DNA from 3 places in the Ercella succinigenes genome. Region 3 is predicted to be linked to each of the others. Evidence: riboswitches for the same ligand, from Rfam matches in the RefSeq annotation. Region 3 holds a riboswitch; each other region holds the start of a gene.
The links. A riboswitch is a leader RNA that binds a small molecule or an ion and turns the genes downstream of it on or off. The one in region 3 is predicted to bind cobalamin.

Region 1: linked by a shared signal. The riboswitch ahead of tsaA (tRNA (N6-threonylcarbamoyladenosine(37)-N6)-methyltransferase TrmO) and the one ahead of AC0KSB_RS08940 (energy-coupling factor ABC transporter permease) in region 3 are both predicted to bind cobalamin.
Region 2: linked by a shared signal. The riboswitch ahead of AC0KSB_RS13640 (ABC transporter substrate-binding protein) and the one ahead of AC0KSB_RS08940 (energy-coupling factor ABC transporter permease) in region 3 are both predicted to bind cobalamin.

Annotation. Positions count from the first base shown of each region.
Region 1 is NZ_CDHP01000020.1:75,849-82,961, forward strand. It holds gene AC0KSB_RS05655 (FtsX-like permease family protein) at 1-123, opposite strand, end outside; gene AC0KSB_RS05660 (ABC transporter ATP-binding protein) at 125-805, opposite strand; gene AC0KSB_RS05665 (hypothetical protein) at 873-1,277, opposite strand; cobalamin riboswitch at 1,633-1,850, shown strand; gene tsaA (tRNA (N6-threonylcarbamoyladenosine(37)-N6)-methyltransferase TrmO) at 1,974-2,318, shown strand; partial or broken gene AC0KSB_RS05675 (iron chelate uptake ABC transporter family permease subunit) at 2,357-2,482, opposite strand; partial or broken gene AC0KSB_RS05680 (ATP-binding cassette domain-containing protein) at 2,730-2,855, opposite strand; gene AC0KSB_RS05685 (hypothetical protein) at 2,831-3,043, opposite strand; gene AC0KSB_RS05690 (TetR/AcrR family transcriptional regulator) at 3,107-3,697, opposite strand; gene AC0KSB_RS05695 (hypothetical protein) at 3,846-4,418, shown strand; gene AC0KSB_RS05700 (MarR family winged helix-turn-helix transcriptional regulator) at 4,529-4,984, shown strand; gene AC0KSB_RS05705 (FMN-binding protein) at 5,081-5,491, shown strand; gene AC0KSB_RS05710 (flavodoxin domain-containing protein) at 5,494-5,985, shown strand; gene AC0KSB_RS05715 (DUF3307 domain-containing protein) at 6,124-6,879, opposite strand; gene AC0KSB_RS05720 (SatD family protein) at 6,872-7,113, opposite strand, start outside.
Region 2 is NZ_CDHP01000063.1:75,356-82,468, reverse strand. It holds gene AC0KSB_RS13645 (FecCD family ABC transporter permease) at 1-343, opposite strand, end outside; gene AC0KSB_RS13640 (ABC transporter substrate-binding protein) at 344-1,360, opposite strand; cobalamin riboswitch at 1,465-1,652, opposite strand; gene rplI (50S ribosomal protein L9) at 1,834-2,280, shown strand; gene dnaB (replicative DNA helicase) at 2,314-3,705, shown strand; gene tilS (tRNA lysidine(34) synthetase TilS) at 3,731-5,200, shown strand; gene hpt (hypoxanthine phosphoribosyltransferase) at 5,268-5,822, shown strand; gene ftsH (ATP-dependent zinc metalloprotease FtsH) at 5,819-7,113, shown strand, end outside.
Region 3 is NZ_CDHP01000040.1:39,646-46,758, reverse strand. It holds gene AC0KSB_RS08945 (CotH kinase family protein) at 1-1,509, opposite strand, end outside; cobalamin riboswitch at 1,770-1,963, shown strand; gene AC0KSB_RS08940 (energy-coupling factor ABC transporter permease) at 2,075-2,749, shown strand; gene AC0KSB_RS08935 (energy-coupling factor ABC transporter substrate-binding protein) at 2,775-3,077, shown strand; gene AC0KSB_RS08930 (energy-coupling factor transporter transmembrane component T family protein) at 3,067-3,771, shown strand; gene cbiD (cobalt-precorrin-5B (C(1))-methyltransferase CbiD) at 3,774-5,852, shown strand; gene cbiE (precorrin-6y C5,15-methyltransferase (decarboxylating) subunit CbiE) at 5,845-7,113, shown strand, end outside.

The sequences.
Region 1 (7,113 bases), on a different contig from region 3:
GAAAAAAACAGATATAATCGAAATAGCAAAAAACATAGTGATCGTAATTCCAAGCATCATCATCAGACTTCTCTTTAGATGACGCCTAAACAGCTTGATTGATAGTTTAATTATAGTATTCATATCAGGCCATCACTTTCCTGTCCGCTATGATCTTGCCATCGCTCATCTCAATTAATCTTGATGCATGTTTAGCAATGTCCAGATCATGAGTAACAAGAACAAGTGTCTGCCCATATTTCTTACAACAGGCAATAATTAATGAAATAACTTCTTGCCCTGTCTTTGAGTCAAGATTGCCGGTTGGCTCGTCAGCTAGAATAACAGCAGGCTTCATTATAAGAGCACGCGCTATTGCTACTCTTTGTTGTTGACCGCCAGACAGTTGATGCGGAAAATGTGTCATTCTATCTTCTAGCTTCAACGCAGAAACAATCTCTTCAAAATATTCTAAATTAGCCTTTTTACCGTCAAAAATAAGAGGCAGCAAAATATTTTCCCTAACAGTTAGTTCTGGCATCAGGTTATATGCTTGAAATATTATCGATACCTGCTGGCGTCTGAATTTTGCCAGATCTTTTTCCTTCATAACATTTATTTCTAGATCGTTGAAATAGTATTTACCTTCTGTGGGGCAATCTACAGTCGATAACATGTTAATCAAGGTTGTTTTACCGCAACCGCTTTTACCCATAATGGCTACTTGTTCATTTGTGTCTATGTCTAAGTTTAATTCGTTTATAGCCATGACCTTTGGCTCTGTTTCTCCATATGATTTGGTGATGTTTTCCAATCGAATCAACATATGTCCTCCTTAGATTACTGAGAACCCGGATTACAATCCGAGCTCTCATAGATCATATTATGTCATGCTATTTATAATCCCAAGATCCAGAGGTTGTATCTGCAATTCCGATAGTGTTTGTCCACATTTCTATCCAAACTAATTGCCCAGAGTACAAATTAACACCAGTATATGCTCCTAACCAAGTTGATGAACCTTTAGGTGCTGAAACAATAGGATTACTGTAAATCATTTGACCATCGCCAATTCGGGCTTTAGTTCGACATTTAATAGCTTTCAAAACACCTGTTTCATAATCAGGATGTATGTATGACCCATTTGTATTAGTAGTTTTTGAAACTGGTCCGATTAATACAACAGAACCGTTTCCAGGTAATGATCTTGAGAAATAAGCTGTTCCAGCGGAAACAAGGGATGAAATAACTCCTATCGTCAATAAAACAATTAACAAACATGCTCCTATCTTTTTCATAATCGTATCCTCTTTTCATTTTGATTTTAGTCTCTTATTTCTTTTCCAAAAACACTCACTCATTGCGCAAAAAGTAAACAGCTTAATTTATCAATAAACAACAAACCGGTTTCGTTTCGATACTTCAACTCTATCACACAAAAAAAAAAATGTAAACTAATAACAAAGATAACTAAGATAACAATTACAAATAATTCACATAAATATTTTCATATTTATCTATTCATACTTCAAAACAATATCAGCGTTATTAATAGGGTACATAAATTCCAGGATCGTGTATCTGATATTCAGTTTGTATTTATCTGCTCCGATTAATATTGACAAAAAAAATACAACATGTTAACCTTTTGCAATAATTTAATATTATTCAAGTGTTCCATATGGCGTCAAGCTTTATGGAAAGAATAGTGAATCGGGTGAAAATCCCGGACGGTACCGCCGCTGTAAGCGTTGAAGATAGTAGCTCATGATGAAAGTCAGTCACTGGGAACCCGGGAAGGCCGAGCACTGTTGCCGGAGATAATCTCCACAGACGCAAGTCAGAAGACCTGCTTGAGTATGTTGCATTGCCTGCGATTACAGGCTTTTGCTTGTTTTTCACGGAAATACGGCTGTGGCTTTTGCCACAGTTTTTTTGCGTTTAAACAGTTTCGCTAATATCTGCTGAAAACAGCTCTAAGAAAGGATTAATATATGAATATCAGTATCAATATCATAGGAAAGATTCACAGTCCATATGGAGATAGATTGTCTGCTCCAAGGCAGGGATTTCTTTCTGAAGAAAAAGTAAAAATTGAGATTTTCCCTGAATTTGCAGAAGGTCTGCACACACTTCAACCTGATCAGAAAATCGTTGTACTTTATTGGGCAGATAAGGCTGATCGAAATATTTTACAAACAAAAACACCTTTCGGGCCGGAAATAAAAGGTGTTTTCGCTACACGATCCCCGGCGCGACCTAACCCTATAAATTTATGCGAAGCGGAAATAACTTCTATAGAAAACAATATTTTGTTTGTAAAAGGGTTGACGCACTAGATGGTAGTCCCCTGCTGGATATTAAATCATTAATAAGACGGGAAAAAAGCAAAGCAAATAGACAAGGCAAATCCTGCACCGGCATTCAGTCCCATCAAACCGGAATCCGCCATAGGATTACGAGTTATCCCTTGCATAATGGAACCAGCCACAGCCAAAGACGGTTTAACGGCAATGGCGCAGTTGGTTCTGCCAACGGTATTAGCAATAAATATATTGAAATAATCATCACACCATAAGGTACAGATACAACCAAACTATCAAGAAAATTCCATAAAGTTAAACCGATATATTTTTTGTTTCACCAAAAGTTATGGTTTTGAACCATTCCCTGAACTTTTTCATATTAATTGTTCTCCCTTCCGAATCGTCCAACTATCCCTCCGCTCATTGGCGGCAATCATATTATCATAAGGCTTGCTGGATTTTCACTTCATTTTCTGCATCTGCATAAGCTGTAGCCTCATCAAGAATTACAATTGGTGTGTCCTTGAGAAAAACTCGCGCAATTGCTATGCGTTGCTTTTCGCCGCCGGAGCCGTGGTATAGTGCAAAAGAAGCTCCCGAATTACTCCGTAAATTGTGAAAAAAGGAACAAGTCTTGCTGCTGAAGATACCCCGGACAGAAGACAAGCAACTATTAGTTTATTCTTTTTTTGTCCAGCTAATTCAAAAAGTCTGGAAATGCCTGTTTTTTCTTTTTGTACCTTATTTCTTTTATTCATTTTTATCTCCTTTCAAAAAACAAGTTAGGCATGGCTGACTGCGCACCAAAAAAATTTCTCTTATTAACCTTGTTCGAAAATAAGAGAAAACAAAAGACTGTATAGATGGTTCAAAGTTCTATCAAAAGCGTCTGCATGCAGGGTTCCTTTATTGAACATCGCAATAGCCATAAGCTTAACCAGATTGGCAACCACTTTATAGTCTATATCCTGCCGAATACCTTCGATATGATCAAATAAGCCACGCATAACGACAGATTCTGCATCAGGATTAATTTGGTATTCCTCAGGTAAAGCTGCACATAATTTAGCCTCATCTTCTGCTGTTAGATACTGATAAATGCTGTCTTTGCTAAAAATAATTCTCCTTAAAAAGGTCTTTGCCTCCTCAGTCGTGATTTTTCCCCGATCTCCCAGCACATCCATAAAATACTGTTTAGCTTTGTCTCTTTGATATTTGATTATTTCATAAACAAACATTTCCTTAGATGGGAAAAAATTATAAAAAGTACTCTTTCCAAGGCCAACCGCCTGTGTCACTTTTTCAACGGAAGCATGTGTCATACCATGTTCCTTAATAAGCAAGAACCCTGCATCAAGCATTTTTATCCGCACTTCTTCTCTTTCCTGTAGCGCGAAAATTTTTGGTGTCATAAACAATCCCTCTTTTCCGGAACATTATTAAAAATTAAGCGACTATTATTAAATAATATTCTTTTTTTTGATTCTAATTGTTTATTTATGAGTTGTCAAGTAATAATATTTTTTACAATTTTCAAAGCTTTTAACATATAATAAAAAAATGGAAACAATAAACGATTTTAAAAAGCATTTATTATATCCAGCCAGTTTCAGGCGTCATCGCCTACCATTGATGTTTCTGGCAATGTTGCCATCTTTTTTTCTTGATGGCCTTTTTATTTATTCAATTTTGACGCCAACAACTTTTTATTTACTCCCTACAGAGATTAATACTTTCAGCGAACTTCTATCACCTTTTGCCGCCAATTTTTTGCTGCTCAAAGCTCCGGCTATTTATTATTATGCCAAACTCAAAGCACAAAGACTTGAGAGCTACATTCTTGTAGGAAAAAACCAGGTTATTTATAGACGGAACAAGCGTGCACCTTTTGCTAAGATTGACTATGGTTATACATATCATGACTATATACATTTTTTAGAAATAAAATCTGTATACCGCAAAACAAGTGGCGCTATTGTAGTTCAAGGTAAAATAATTATAGAAAGAAAGCTTCCCGGTTACGAAATGACAAGTAACAAATGGATCAAGAGCAAATTTGTCATACCGCCCTATTTTTCAGACACAGACAGCATCTATAATACGCTCAGCAAATTAATGAAAAATCAAATTTGAAAATATTTTTTCAATTTTTATTGACACACACTAAAAGGTAATGTATTATCTATTTTAAGTAATGCATTACCTTTTTTGACAGCTTAAACAAGTATACCAAGGAGGAAACTATGCCTGATTATTCACAAATGCCTGATCAGCAATTTATTTTTGGAACTTTACTTTTAACCGCAAACCGCATGGATACTATGCTGGAACGCGAATTAAGCAAATTCAATGTCACAGCCAAGCAATGGTTTATGTCTGTAATTATATATTCTCTGTTTGATGAAGATCCCACTATAAAAGATGTTGCTCGTACAATGGGCAATTCTCATCAAAACGTTAAACAGGTTGCTTTGAAATTAGCAGAAAAGGGATTGCTTGAACTGGTAAAAGATCAAAATGACGGCAGAGTAACAAGATTAGTTATGACCGATAAAAGTGCTGCCTTCTGGGCACAAACAGATGAACCAGGCAAAGAATTCATGGCAAATCTGTTTTCAGGATTAAATGATCAAGATATTGCTTGTGCAAGAAAAGTATTGATGCAGATGTGGCAAAACCTTAATCAAATGGATACTTGAAAATACAGAAAATATTGTCAGAAAATAATAGCTGTATGTAGTAATAGTGCATGAAGTTGATTTACATTTTATTTTAATGGAAAAGGATAAAAAATAATGAAAAAAAAGAAAAAGACCGGCTGGATAATTCTTGTTTGTTTTGTATTTATAATCATAATTATGGCTGGTGCAATCTCATTTATGATGAAAGGACTCGAACAAAATAAAAATCTTGATATCTCAATTGTTTCAGCTCAAAATCTTGCTGATATGACCTACGAAGGATCATACGGCAGCGGACGTTGGTATAATGAGGTATTAGTAACAGTCGAGAATGGACTGATTGTTGATATTGAACCAAAGAAAACCGTAATGTTTGAACGTCAAGAAATAACTAATGAATTAATCAGTAGGATTATTAAAGAACAATCAACAAATGTGGACACTATCAGCAGTGCCACCGTTACATGCAATGTATATTTAAAATCAATAGAAAATGCTCTGACAAATGCAGAAAGAGGTAATTAATTATGAAAACGCTTATTATTTATTCAAGCAAATATGGAACTACATCAGAAACCGCAGCTTCACTAAGTACTAAATTAAATAATGAGGCTATACTCGTTAACATTGCAAAAGAAACTGTACCTGATCTGAATGATTTTGACCAGATTGTAATTGGTAGCTCAATATACATAGGGCAGATAAACAAAAAAATCCGTGAATATGTCTTATCCCATAAAGCTGAATTATTGTCTAAACCATTAGGTCTTTTCCTATGTTGTGGTTTACCGTCAAGTCTGGATCAGTATCTTAGCCAGGCATTTCCTGCAGAGATCATAGAACATGCTATAACCGGTTGTTTTGGTGGTGAACTTCGTAAAGATAAAATGAAAATGGCAGACCGTCTGATTACAAATATGATGACAAAAGCAACTGCCAAGGATGGCACCCCTCCCCCACAAATTCAATCAGAACAGATCGATCAATTTGCAGAACAGTTAAACTTAGCAAGTAGGTAGTAATTTCTTTCGTCTAGTATAGTTTTTTTGCAATTAAAGTGCAATTAGGTGAGCCTATTTCAGTAACAATTTTACCGGAGTATTAAAATTAATGGTAGCCAAAACGATTTCTCTTGATGTCATCATAAATGATTTCTCCTATAATATAAATGATACAACAATTACTACAACTGTACTTATTAAAGTTCCCAAGAGATAGTATTCAGCAAAATTCTTTTCCTTGGATATACGATCATACCTTGCAATGGATTTTGCTGTTAATACTAATCCTATTGCCGAAAACTGCCCTATTGATAATAGTATTAACATGATTATTCTTTCTACAGTCCCAATTAACCGTCCCGCATTATTATCCTTCTTTACGGAATCTTCTTTACTTTCAGGCTTATATAACATCAATAGTTTTTGAATTGCGATATTAGCAGGTTTATGTATTATTAATATAGCAACAATCCATGATAAAATTTGTGCTTCCGAAATACCAGCTGTACTAAAAAAATCCTCTATCCCTTTCCAGGCTCCTACTGCGGCATCATTTATTACCAATCCGTACGCAATAAATATTAAAGATATAAGATGGAATATTTGATCTAAAAAAAACATATTTCGTTCTATAACTTGTGTTTTTTTACTTTTCTTAGTCATAACTAAAAGATAGATATATTTTGTCGTATCAATCATAAAATGAAGTATCGATGCTACCGTTACCGCTAATAGAATTTTATACGATATAACTGGTAAAACAATTAATAGCATTGTTCCCCAATAACAAAAACTATGGAACAGTACCCAACTTTTATTTTTTTCCTTCTTTTCTGCCATTCTTTTTGTTTGTAAATAGAAATCGCCTAGAATATGCCCCAAAAGAAGTAATGTGAAAATTTCTCTAAACATCGTCTCTCCTTATTTCTTCAAGTGCTTTTTCTATTGTATCGACGGCGTCCTTATATGCATAATATTTCCCTTTTGAAAAACTTTTTTGAACTGCTGGTTGTTGAATTTTTAATCTTTTTGCTACATTAATTTGGCTATCCTGATGCTCCAACATATCCCAAATTATTTCTCTTTGCCTATCACTCCATGATTCCTTTATAGCTGTCATTAGTGTTGTTATTGTATTTAACATTA
Region 2 (7,113 bases), on a different contig from region 3:
CTATTGCGATAACTGCACCTAAAGAAGCACCGGAAGATACTCCCAGGGTGGAGCCGTCTGCAAGGGGATTCCTTAAAAGTCCTTGCATGGCGGCTCCACAAAGCGATAATGCTGCGCCAACAAGCGCAACATTAATCACTCTGGGTAGTCTGACATTATAGATGATAGAAACAGTATTGCTGCTTACAGTAGCATTGCCGGTTATTTTATCCATCAAGACAGAAAAAGTGTCTTTGATCGCAATATTTACACTGCCTGCGAACACACATAGAATAAAAATAGAAATTACTATGCAAATAGAAATAATATATTCAATAATTGTGAAACTATCTCTTTTTTTCATTTATTCTCCGTAAACGAAATCAAACAGCGATTTTACGCCATCAACCAATCTTGGGCCTGGTCTTGAAAGCTCATCAGAATTAGCGTTAAAAACCTGTTTTTCTGAAACTGCTGTGATACTTGCCCAGCCATCTCTGCTCATTATTTCTTCTTCAGGAAGAGGTCCTTCTCCAAAATACATGGTGATTGTTACGATATAATCAGGGTTTCTCTCAATTACCTGTTCTTGAGATATTTCTCCCCACTGGTTAACATCGGCAAAAGTATTTTCCAGACCGATCATTTCTGCAGCTTCATGCATAAACGTATCTTTGCCGGCAGCCCATAATCCCCATTCCAAAGGAGAAACTTCAAAATATACTGATTTTGAATCGGCAGTTGATTTTTCTTCTGCCGCAGTCTTTATTTCCGCAAAATCAGTTTTCATCTTAGCGATTAAATCGGCTGCATTGTCGTTTTGACCTGTGGCTTTTCCTATTAATTCAATAGCTGTATAGATTCCGTTTATGTCCTGAGCATCACTTACGACAACCAATATACCTGCATTTTCAAGTGCGTCAATCTGCTCTTGCGTCTGTGCCATTGTTCCCATCAATATAATATCCGGTTCAAGTGCGATAATCTGTTCAATATTAGTTTCATTTCCAGACTGTACAGCCGGTGCGTCTAGTACTTCTGCAGGATAATCACAATATTCACCACGTCCCACAAGTGTTTCTCCCGCGCCAATCGCATATAGTATTTCACAATCAGCAGCTGTCAGAGCAACTATTCTCTTGGCAGTATCATTAAGTTTTATTTCTCTGCCTTTCATATCCATGAATGAGAGAACATCAGACTCTGCTTCAGTTATGTCAGCAGCCGGTTCTGTTGTTGCTTCGGTTTTTTCTATAGTTGTAGTGGTTTTTTCTGCAGTTGTGGTGGTATTTTCAACTGTAGTATACTGGCCGCAACCAGTAAAAACAGCAAACACCATCAGCAAAGCGAGCATCATTGAAATAAATTTCTTTTTGTTCATATAGTTTCCTCCTTAAATTTTGTGAATAGTATCCAAGGAAGCAAAAAGCTCCACAGAAAATCCGAGGAGCTTTTAAAAAATAAAGTTAAAAACCTTCTCAACCCCAGGAGTATAATGTGATTGCATGTTTCCCGACTTTGCTTCATCCTACTTCGGCACCTTCCCACCTTGCTAAGGCAGTGGCTTTTGCCGTTTTGTCAGCTTCACGGTTACTGGGATAGTCCGGAAATTTCATCCGAGTTCCTCTGGCATATATACCAGCGCATTGCGTGCAAACACATACTATTCACTTTGACAGGAGTTTAGCATAAAGGCAATTATTATACAATTTCATATTTGCTATTTTTAGCAAATTTTTGTGCAAAGTAAGTAATTGCAATTTTTTTGTTTTGTGCAAATAGAAAGTATTACAATGACTTAAAACTTAAAGATGTGATAGAATAAAGGTTAGTCTAAAATCGGAGGTTGTTTTTATGAAAGTTATACTTTTACAAGACGTAAAAGGTCATGGTAAAGCAGATGATATTGTTGAAGTGAACGATGGATATGCAAGAAATTTTCTCTTTAAAAAGAATCTGGCGCTTGAAGCTACACCAGCCAATCTTAATTCAGTAAAGAATAAAAAGAAGGCAGAAGCAGCAAAGGCAGCACGTAATCTTGAAGAGGCAAAGGAAGTAGGAGCCAAACTTAAAGATAAAATATTTTCTTTGCCGGCAAAATCAGGGGAAGGTGGTCGCCTGTATGGTGCTATAACTTCAATGGATATTGCTAATCTGCTGGAAAAAGAAGGATATAAGGTAGATAAAAGAAATATTAACTTTAAGCAACAGATAAAAAACCTTGGAGATTTTGAAGCTGAAGTGAAGCTTCATCAGCAGGTAACCGTTAAAATAGGTATAAAAGTAGTTGCTTTATCCTGAACAAAAAGTTGATAATCTGGAGGCTTAATATTTATGTCAACCAAAAACGCCGAAACTCCTGTCAGAGTTGCCGGGCGTATACCGCCTCATAATCTTCAGGCAGAGCAATCTGTTTTGGGATCTGCAATGACAGGAAAGCGTGCCTTGGCTGAAATAACAGCTGTGCTGCGTCCTGATGATTTTTACAGGCCGGATCATGCTCTTATATATGAGACAATTACAGAGCTCTATCTGGCGAGTAAGCCGGTAGATATTTTAACCGTAACAGATATGCTGGAAAGCAAAGGCTTGCTGGAAAAAGCAGGAGGATTAAGTTATGTAGGTTCCCTGCCGGATCAGGTGCCTATTATTTCTAATGCCGCACATTATGCTGATCTGGTCAGACAGAAATCTGTTTTACGTAGATTGATCTCTGCGATGGATGAGGTAACAGGTCTTTGCTTTGAGGATGGCGATCAGGCTGATCTTCTGCTTGACATTGCCGCAAAAAGAATTTATGAAATCAGGGAAAACAGAGACAGCTCTGGTTTTGAAAGCTTAAAAGATATCATGGGCAGAACTGTAAATGAACTAGCTTCAATGGCAGAAGGTAAAGTACATGAAAGACATGTGATGACAGGTTTTCCCAGTCTTGATCGTTCTCTTGGCGGACTTCGTGAAGGCGGCTTGATTATTGTTGCTGCCAGACCTGCTATGGGTAAATCTGCTTTTGCTCTAAATATAGCTCAAAAAGCGGCTACATTATATAATGTTCCTGCCGCTATTTTTAGTCTTGAAATGTCTAAAGAAGAAATTGGTAATCGTATGCTTAGCGCACAATCTCTTGTTAATGCAAAATCACTTACAACAGGAGAATTGCAAAGTGAAGACTGGGATAAAATAGCAAAGGCTTTGCCCCCGCTTTACTCTGCCCCCGTATTTATTGATGATAGATCAGGCACCAGTGTTTTGGAAATGATGTCAAAATGCCGTCAGCTTAAATTGGATAATAAACTTGGACTTGTTGTTGTTGATTATCTTCAGCTGATGAGCGGTAATGGGCAGTCAAGATCGGATAGCAGACAACAAGAAATCTCAGAGATTTCAAGATCATTGAAAATTATGGCAAAAGAACTTGCAGTTCCGGTTATAGCTCTCTCTCAGCTTAGCCGTGCCTGTGAGGCACGTACCGATAAAAAACCAATGTTGTCTGATTTGCGTGATTCCGGAGCGATCGAGCAGGATGCCGATGTTGTTATGTTTTTGTATCGTGAGAGCTATTATGATTCTGAAAACATGCCTACTGAAACTGAGGATGCCGATGTCATAATTGCTAAAAACAGACAAGGATCAACTGGTACGGTTCATCTTGGCTGGTGGCCTAAATATACGATGTTTTTTGAAAAAGATGAGGGTAGATATCCGACAGAGCCGCCACCATTTTAAAAATTTTTGCTAAAAAGAAAAATGAATGGGAAAGGATAGCACAGTTTTGATAGATCTCGTAAGGCAGACATCAGAAAAAATACTTGAGCATAATATGCTTAAATTAGGAGATGGTATTATAGTAGGTGTTTCTGGCGGACCGGATTCTATGGCGCTGCTTGCTGTTTTTTTTCAGCTCAGAGAAAAGTTAGGTATAGAGTTGGAAGCAGCTCATATTCATCATGGGCTTCGTGAGGAAGCTGATCTTGATTTAGCGCTTGTTGAAAAGTGGTGCAGTAAAAACAATATTAGGTTTAATAAATTAAGGGTAGATTTAAAGAAAATATCCAAAGAATCGGGATTGAGCCTGGAAGAAGCCGGTAGAAATGTCAGAAGATCTTTTTTTGAACAATGCAGTAAAAAACTGACTATGAGATTATCGCCGCAGTCAACAGTAAAAATAGCTTTGGCACATCATATGCAAGACCAGGCTGAAACTTTGATAATTAATCTTTCTCGTGGAAGCGGTCTTGCAGGACTTGCGGGAATGAAATTTTTTGAACCACCTTATATCAGACCTTTTCTCAGTTTAAATCGTGATCAGATCATAGAGTGGCTCGATTATGAAAAAGTACCCTGGAGAACAGATCATACGAATGAAGAAGTCGTATATACAAGAAATCGCATCAGACACATGCTGCTGCCTGTCTGGGAAAAAACTATAGGGTACAATCCTGTAAAATTGATAGCCAGAGCAGCTTTTAATCTGGCAGAGGATCAGGACTATCTTAATCAGCAATCACAAAAGCTTTTTGTGATTGCTTTCAATAAGGAGAATAAATCACTTGATTGCACAACATTATATTGCCAGCACAGTGCCTTGCAAATCAGAGTTCTGGGTTTGTTTTTTGAATACGTTTGTCAAACAAGAAGAGATCTTGGACAAAAGCATTTTTCCCTCATGCAAAGCCTGCTCATGAATCAGGGAGGACCATATGATCTTCCTGGCGGCTGGAGTGTTATTAGGAAAGATGATTGTTTATATCTTGAAAGAAAGAGACCTGCTTACGAACAGCAAAAAGCAGAACTTTCTTCTTTAGATTGGGAACTTTCTCTAAATGTTCCCGGCATTATCGAACTGCCTGATAATTTGGGATATATAGAAGCAGTAATTATTGAGTATCAGCCTGATTTCCGTTATAATAGCCAAATGAATTGTTTTGACAAATCACAGCTTGAAGATTGTTCGGTCAGATTAAGAAAATCTGGAGATATAATCAGACCGGTTAATCGAAAGGGAACCCGAACATTAAAAAAATACATGAATGAAGAGCATATACCTGCAAATCAGCGTAATTATATTCCTGTCATTGCAAAAGGTAATGATATAGTATGGCTGGCTGATTATGTCTGTGGTCACCAATATGTCTGTAGAGCTGATAAAGCTCAAAAAGGAGTAAGAATTAGATGGATAAAAGATAACTTGTCCGTAGAAAAAAAAACAGGTGACTTGTGATACAAGTATTTTATTATATTTATTGTTATAATTATCATTCAAACATACCTGGGAGGCATAGTATTAAATGGCAAAATACATTAAAGAAACCATGATAACTCGTGAAGAAATAGATCAGATGTGCCAGCGGCTTGGTGCACAGATATCAAAGGATTATGAAGGACGGGAAATTATCCTGATCTGTGTCCTTAAAGGTGCATATGCTTTTATGGCTGATCTGGCAAGGTATATTACTGTGCCGCTGAGAGTTGACTTTATGTCTGTATCAAGCTATGGCAGTGGAACGAAAACTTCAGGTGTTGTGAGAATTACAAAAGACCTTGATTCTGATATTACAAACAAAGATATTATTGTTGTCGAGGATATAGTTGATTCAGGATTAACATTAAAACATCTTAAAGAGCTTCTTACTACAAGGAATCCCTCAAGTATTGCTCTTTGTACTGCTTTTGACAAACCAGAACGCAGACGTGTGGAAGTAAATGTTGATTATGTCGGAATGAAGATACCGGATGAATTTATAGTCGGATATGGGCTTGATTTTGATGGTAAATATAGAAATCTTCCAGATGTTTCTATTCTGGGAGATGACAGAGATAATAGCCAGGGAGGAAGCAAATGAAAGCAAAAAGACCCGGAGGACTTTCCTTTTACATAATATTACTGGCTGTTATTATCATTATGTCAGTATTGATGTCCAGAATGACTCAGCCCGCACCTGTTGATCTATCAGAATTAATAAATCAGATAGAAAAAGGTGAAGTCGAGAAAGTAATGGTTAACGGCTACAATCTGGAAGTTACCTTAAATAGAACCGGTGATTCTGCGCCTACCGTATATAGTAAACAAATTTCACCGATGTGGATGAACAGTATTTTCGACGTGCTGACTGAAGCAAAAAATGAAGGTAAAATAGATTCTTTTGATTATGACGAGCCTACCGATATTGCCGGCTGGTTAAATATAATTCTGATTGTAATAATGGTCGGCGGTATGGCCTTGTTTATATGGTTTACATATAGCAGGCAATCAGGTGATGGCAAAAATGCCATGAGCTTTGGCCGAAGCAGAGCTAAGTTAAATGATCCCAGCAAAAATAAAGTTACCTTTGATGATGTTGCTGGTGCAGATGAGGAAAAAGAAGAACTTACGGAAGTTGTTGATTTTCTCAAAAACCCTAAAAAATATTCTGAACTTGGAGCCAAAATACCGCGTGGTATTTTGCTGGTTGGTTCTCCCGGTACAGGTAAAACTTTATTGGCAAAAGCTGTAGCAGGAGAGGCCGGTGTTCCTTTTTTCTCAATCAGTGGTTCTGATTTTGTTGAGATGTTTGTTGGTGTCGGTGCTTCTCGTGTTCGTGATCTTTTTGAGAATGCAAAGAAAAATTCTCCTTGTATAATTTTTATTGATGAAATTGATGCTGTAGGACGTCATAGAGGCGCAGGCATGGGCGGTGGACATGATGAACGCGAACAAACCTTAAACCAGCTTTTGGTAGAGATGGATGGATTTGGTCCAAATGAAGGCGTTATCGTAATGGCTGCTACCAACAGACCGGATATACTTGACCCGGCATTGTTGCGTCCGGGACGATTTGATCGCAGAATTACTGTTATGCGTCCTGACATTAAAGGTCGTGAGGAAATTCTTAAAGTACATGCCAAGGGTAAACCTCTTGATCCTGGCATAGATTTGAAAGAAATTGCAAAGATAACTCCTGGTTTTACCGGTGCAGATTTGGCAAATCTTTTGAATGAAGCTGCTTTGCTTGCTGCCAGAAGAGGTTCAAAGAGTATAGTTTATTCTGATATTTCTGAGGCTGTTTTCAAAATTATGATTGGTCCAGAGAAGAAGAGCAGGATTATCAGCGAGAAAGAAAGAAAACTTACTGCTTTCCATGAAGCTGGACATGC
Region 3 (7,113 bases):
TGAATCAGAAGGAATAGTTCCATTTAATTGACCACGAATACTTTCAGATCTTAGTAAACAGAAGCTTTTTAATGTTTCTACAGCTATATCAAATTGTTCAACAGTATAAAAAGCAGTTGGATCTGTTTCTACATATGGTCGAATCAAGTTATATAAAGTATTAATTTCTTCTAAAAAACGGTTGTTTTCAAAATAATTTGTTAAAAGATCATCAAAATAGGTATGATAAATTTCTAAATAAGTATTGTTAATAGCAAGCATACTCCACATAGGACGTTCATCCTCTAATGAATTGCTTAATAAAGGGGAATCAATAGGCCAGTTAACAGCTTCTGTGGAATTACTGCTGTTGAATCCGCCGAAAGCTAGATTGTAATCCCAAGGAAGCATGGTTAGTACACCATTTTCTTCGTATAAATAGTAATTATGAAGCATATTTCCAGTATAACTATCATAGTTAATAACAAAATTATGAGCTACAAAATATCGCAGGATAGCTTCTACATCTAAAACTTCTTCTAAATTTTCACCAGTGGAAAGTTGTTTTAAGGAGGCAATAACACGTTGATTGTCTTCCTCATCAGAATTAGTTTTTGAATTATCAAATATATCGCTATAACTTGTAATTTCGTCATCTGTATAGACTAAGCTAGAGCCATTGGAGTTGCCGCTGAAACCGCCTCCCTCCATACCGTTTCTGTCTGGTATATTAAAATCACCATCTTCGGGAAACATGAATTTATCTTCACCAATTATACCTTGTTTGTTGTCATCTGGCATTTGTCTGTCAGTGTCATCTGGCATTTGCCTGTCAGCACCATCTGGTATCTGCATTTCGCCACTGGAAGGAAAATTTTTATCCATATCGCCAGCAACGCCCATATTTTCAAATTGACTGCTTTCAGGTTTATACAGATTGCCGCTGTCTTCTCCATAATTACGTGTCAGAAAGGAATCACCAATTTCTTCTATTGCGATATAAAGACCATAGTATTCATTATTAATGGATAATGCCACAAAACTTACAAGAGGCGATGCTACACCACTTTCAGCCATAATGCGGTAGCTAAGATAATCTTTTAAGTAGGTGGCATCACTGTATAAATTATTTAAATGAAGTGTATCCAGACCGTCATATGTCTGTCCATCTATAAATTTATCAAATTTAATTTTAAAGCTATAGCGTTCAGAATTTGTATTTGCAACTTGAGAGAGAGAGGTGTTTCCTTTTGTTGCAAAAGATACTTCATTAACTTCTGTGCCGTCAAGAGTAACCGTTGTTGAATATTTTGTTTTCTCAGTAGGGTTTTCTAACAAATCTATCCAGTCATCTTCTGAAATTTCAACATTGATTTCGTGAACGAAACTGGTATCAAAGAGAGTTTCTGCATACTCTATTGATAGTAAGTTATTATTATCTTGGTTTTGTGAATCATTGATAGTAGTATTGCAGCCAATCAAATTTACTACCAGTAAAATAATAAATATAAAAGAGAATGTTTTTTTCATCAAAGAGGCCTCCTGATTAAACTTTTTGGTCTGTTAAAGTAACATTAGTATAGAAATTACATTTTGATTATCTTTGACGAAAGTGATAGCTATATGATACTTATGTGAAATTTACCAAATAAAATAAACAAACAAAATAATTAACAACAAAATTTTTCTAAAGAAAACAAATTATTGTATTTATAAAATGATTAAAGGTGATATAATCACGTTGTAAAAAGTAAATAAGAATTGTCAGTGTTGATTATTTGGCTTGTAGTAATAATTTTTTGATTATAAAAAAGATTAGGACATTCTGAATAATCAATGAAAAGGGAAGCAGGTTAGAATCCTGCACGGTCCCGCCGCTGTGATTCCTGGGATTTTTCTTTTATGCCACTGGTTTTTACTGGGAAGGTAAGAGAAATCTGCTATCAGGATAAGTCAGAAGACCTGCTGATAATAAGAAAGTCATTTTTTGCGGCGAACAAAAAATGATTACCATGTTTGTCATGGGCATTGCTGTAAAAACGGGCGGCAGAAAAGCAAAGGAGGCTTTACTGTGAACCTGTTTTTTATTTCTGCAATGCACATCATGGAAGGTTTTTTATCTCCATTCTGGTCTCTCTTATGGACTGCTGTAGCTATACCGTTTATAGTATGGGGATTATACAGCATTTCAAGCAAAATCAGGCATAATCCCAAATTACTAATGCTGCTTGCTCTCACCGGTGCATATACTTTTGTTCTCTCTGCTCTTAAAATTCCATCTGTAACCGGAAGTTGCTCTCATCCAACCGGCACAGGACTTACTGCCGTACTTTTTGGTCCAGCAGCTGCTGCGGTAGTAGGTCTTGTTGTTTTACTATTTCAAGCAATTTTACTTGCACATGGTGGATTAACAACTTTAGGTGCTAATACTTTCTCTATGGCAATAGCAGGACCTTTTGTTGCCTATGCCTTATTTCGTTTAATTGCCAAAAACGCTAATGGGAAAAAACTTTTAGTAGCGGTCTTTGTAGCTGCATCAGCTGGGGATCTCATAACCTATGTAGTAACTTCAGCACAACTTGCTTTAGCTTATCCATCGGCAGAGGGCGGTTTTTTGGCTTCATTTGCCCGCTTTGGTTCGGTATTTGCATTTACACAGATACCAATAGCAATAATTGAAGGAATACTTACAGTAATTATTTTTAATTATATTTACCAATATAACAAAGAAGAACTTAAAGACCTCAAGGTAATAAGTCTTAAAGTATGAGCTCCATGAAAGGCGAGGTTACAAAATGAAAAAATCTACTTTATTTATTTTAATAGGAATAATAATTCTAATAACTGTTTTACCTCTTATTATATCTGGTATAACTGGAAATGGTGCTGAATTTGAGGGAGCAGACGGTCAGGCCGAAGATGTAATAGCAGAGATTGCTCCAAACTATGAACCATGGTTCGAAAGTCTTTATGAACCGGCAAGTGGTGAAATAGAAAGCTTATTATTTGCATTACAGGCTGCAATCGGAGCTGCTCTCATAGGTTATTATCTTGGTAGTCGTGGCAGATTAAAAACCGCAAAAGCAAATGCTGATTGATCAACTGGCATGGGGAAGTCTTTGGAGAGATAAATCAGTAGGGAAAAAAATACTGATAACGTTAATTATTATTTTTCTTGCTTTTATAATAAAAAATATTTATTTGTATTTAGTGTTATTTCTTATGCAAAATATGATTTTATTTTTTGCTCTTAAAATAACAGGTAAAAATATTATTAAGCTCTGGAGATTTCCTTTTGTTTTTATATTGATGGGAGTTGTTCCTCTTTTGGTTGAAGGTAGCAGCAAGGAGGCCTTGTTTTCTTTTCAAATAACCCTGATAAATGTTCCTGTAATTAAAAATATTATCGGAAGAGCCATATGTGCTTATGGGGGAATAATGTTTCTTGCTATTACCACTCCTTTTAGTGATTTACTTGATCAGCTAACAAGATGGAAATTCCCTAAATTGTTATTATCTTTAATTGCTATAATTTACAATCAGATATTTATAGTACTTACATCTTTTGCAAAAATTATTTCTTCATCTGATTTACGATTAGGGTATTCAAGCATAGTTAAAACTATAAAAACACTGGGTATGGTAATGGGAAGTGTTTTAAGTTGTTCAATGAAAAAAGCACAGACAATGAGTCAGTCCCTGGAGTGCCGTTTTTATGATTCAGATAAAAATAATACTTGGCCACTTGAGAAAATAAATTTAAAAGAGTGGACAGAAAAGGAGAGTATATGAAAATGGAAATACAATTCACAGATGTTTCATATACTTATCCTGACAAAACAAAAGCCATTAATAAAATGAATTGCAAAATATGTAAAGGCGAAAAAATTGTTATCTTAGGAGCAAATGGAGCAGGTAAATCTACTTTTTTTATGCTTTTAACAGGATTAATACGACCAGATCAAGGTAAGCTTACACTTGATAGCAAGGAGTATCCTAAATCCAGAAAAGGATTACGGGAAATAAGGAAAAAAATAGGTCTGGTTTTTCAGAATCCTGAAGATCAGCTTTTTGCTATGACTGTTGAACAGGAAGTTGCGTTCGGGGCTATAAATTTAGGTTTACCCATGGAAGAAGTAAAAAATAGGACTGTTCAGGCTCTTGAGGATGTAAATGCGGTTGATCTTGCAGACAGGCCATTGCACAATCTAAGTTTTGGTCAGAAAAAAAGAATAAGTATTGCAGATTTGCTGGTAATGGATGTTGATATTCTTCTGCTTGATGAACCGACTGCATGGCTTGATCCAGAAAATGCCGCCGATCTGACGACTTTATTAAATACATTAAACAGTAAAGGTTGTACTATGATTTGCAGTACTCATGATGTTAATTGGGCTTATAGCTGGGCCGATCGTCTTTTGCTCATGAAAAATGGAGAAATTATTTATGACGGAGATATAGCTGCAGGATTAAATCAAAAATCTTTATTAGAGAATTCCGGATTGAATAGTCCCGTTTTGGTGGAAATTTCCGAAAAACTTAAAAAAAGAAACTTGATTGCTGATAATGCTTATCCTAGACATATAAGTCAGCTGGAATGGGAGTTAGACCGCATAAATAACAGCATTTTTGGCAAATTTTCAGATAATACAGATAATAATCAGAAAAATATCTTAAGAATGGGCTATACCACGGGTAGCTGTGCAGCGGCAGCTGCAGGAGCGGCTGTAAAAATGCTTTTAACAAACAGGATTATTAATTTTTTTAGTTTGGAATTACCATCAAAAGAAGAGCTTACTATACAAATTAACAAACCCCAAATAGAAAAAGCAAAAAAAGTGAAATGTTTTGTTGTAAAAGATGCCGGAGATGATCCTGATATAACAAATGGCATAAAAATATATGCAGAGGTTAGATTTGATAGCTTAATTAGTAAAAATGAGAAAACAAAAATTATAGTAGAAACTATTGATATAGAAAAAGCAGAGGAAAATGTTCAGGTAAAAATAATAATTGAAAGCAGTACAGGAATAGGAATCGTTACACGCAAAGGTCTGCCGGTAGAAGTAGGATTGCCGGCAATAAATCCACAACCGCTAAAACAGATTATGACAGCTATAAAAACTGCGATAGAACAATCCCTAAAATCCGATTCAGCCGCTTATGATCTGCTGAATAAAAATAAGAAACAAATAGTAATAGATATAAGTATTCCTGACGGTAAAGAAATAAGCCGCCGCACATATAATTCCAGATTAGGAATAGTCGATGGTCTTTCTATACTAGGAACAACAGGTCTGGTAAGGCCAATGTCTGAAGAGAGCTGGAAAGAAGCTTTGTATGCCGAATTAAAAGTGGTAAAGGCAAGTGGTAAAAAAAGAGTAATTTTCGCTTTTGGCCAATATGGATTAGCTTATCTGAAAAAAACAGATCTATATGATGAGCAAAGCGTTGTTATAATAAGCAATTTTGTTGGATATATGCTGGAAAAAGCAGCAGAAACAGGTTTTGAACAAGTAATACTGCTAGGGCATATAGGCAAAATGATAAAGGTGAGTGCCGGTGTTTTCCATACCCATAGTAGTGTAGCAGATGGTCGTTTGGAAACACTGACGGCTTTATCTGCTTTGGCAGGAGCTGGTAAAGATGTTTTAAGGCAAATATATAATTCTGCTACGACGGATGCGGTTGTAAAAATTCTCCAGGAAAATAATTTATTCGAAGTTTTTTCGATGGCTGCAGATCAGGCAGCAAAAAAATCAGAAATGCATGTTTATAACAGTTTGAAAGTTACTGCCATGTTTTTTGACGGTAAAGGAAATTTACTGGCAAAAAGTGCAAATGAAAATGAAGGAGGTTTTTCAAATGAATAAAAAAGGAAAATTTTTATGTGATAAAGAAAATCTCCATAAAAATACAATACACATGATAGGTATGGGACCGGGAAATCCTGATCTTGTGATGCCATTAGCGGTTAATACGATTCGATCATGCGAAATTATTTTTGGATCTCAGAGATTATTGGAAATGATAAAAAAAATGGATCCTTCATTACATATTAATAAGAAACTAATTGAAATAGATCATGATCTGGAAAAATTATCAGTTGAAATAATTAAGGACGTAAGAAAAGCAAAAATCGCAATTCTTGTTACGGGTGATAGTGGGTATTATAGTCTTGCTGCTTATCTTAGAACTAAATTTAATCAGCAGAAAGAAGAACTGGAAATTAGAACTATACCCGGAATTAGTTCACTTCAATATCTTGCAGCTTCAGCGGGCTTGTCATGGCAGAATATTAAATCAATCAGTCTTCATGGTAGAAATCCCGAAAACTGGTGGCTGCAGATCAAAGAAAACAAATATAGTGCTATTCTTTCAGGAAATGACCCGGATATGCAGGAAATACTAATCGAGCTTAGTAAAGTCGGCTTTGGAGATTGGACTGGCATAATAGGGCAACGTTTAAGCTATTCTGATGAAAAAATAGTGAAGGCTAAAGTAAAAACACTTATATCACAAAAATATGATTCCTTGAGCATAATGATTTTGGTCAGACCGGAACAAGAAATAAGTAATAATGGAAGAGAAGTATGGACATGGTTAACACCAGGCATAGATGACAGTTGTTTTGTTCGAGGAGATGTTCCTATGACAAAGCAAGATATACGTGCAGCTGTAATATGTCATTTGCAACTATCTGCAGATGACATTGTATGGGATATAGGAGCAGGCACAGGTTCTGTTTCAATAGAAGCTGCCAGAATATGTTCTCAAGGCAAGGTTTTTTCCATAGAAAAAAATGCTATAGGTTGTAATCTGATAAAAGAAAACAGTCATGTTTTTGGATTGAATAATATAGAAATTGTTCATGGAAATGCACCGCAGGCATTAACAGATATTCCTGATCCAGACCGAATTTTTATCGGTGGGAGCGGTGCCAATACCGGCGAAATAATAGAATATATAATTGAAACAATTCAATCTCGCATAAAGACAGATAAAAAGACACGACTTGTGATGACAGCAGTTACACTTGAAACTATTCCTAATACTCTTGAGATTTTACACAAAAAAAATATAGCAGAAATCGAAATAAAACAAATACAAATTAATTCAACACGCCCGGCAGGA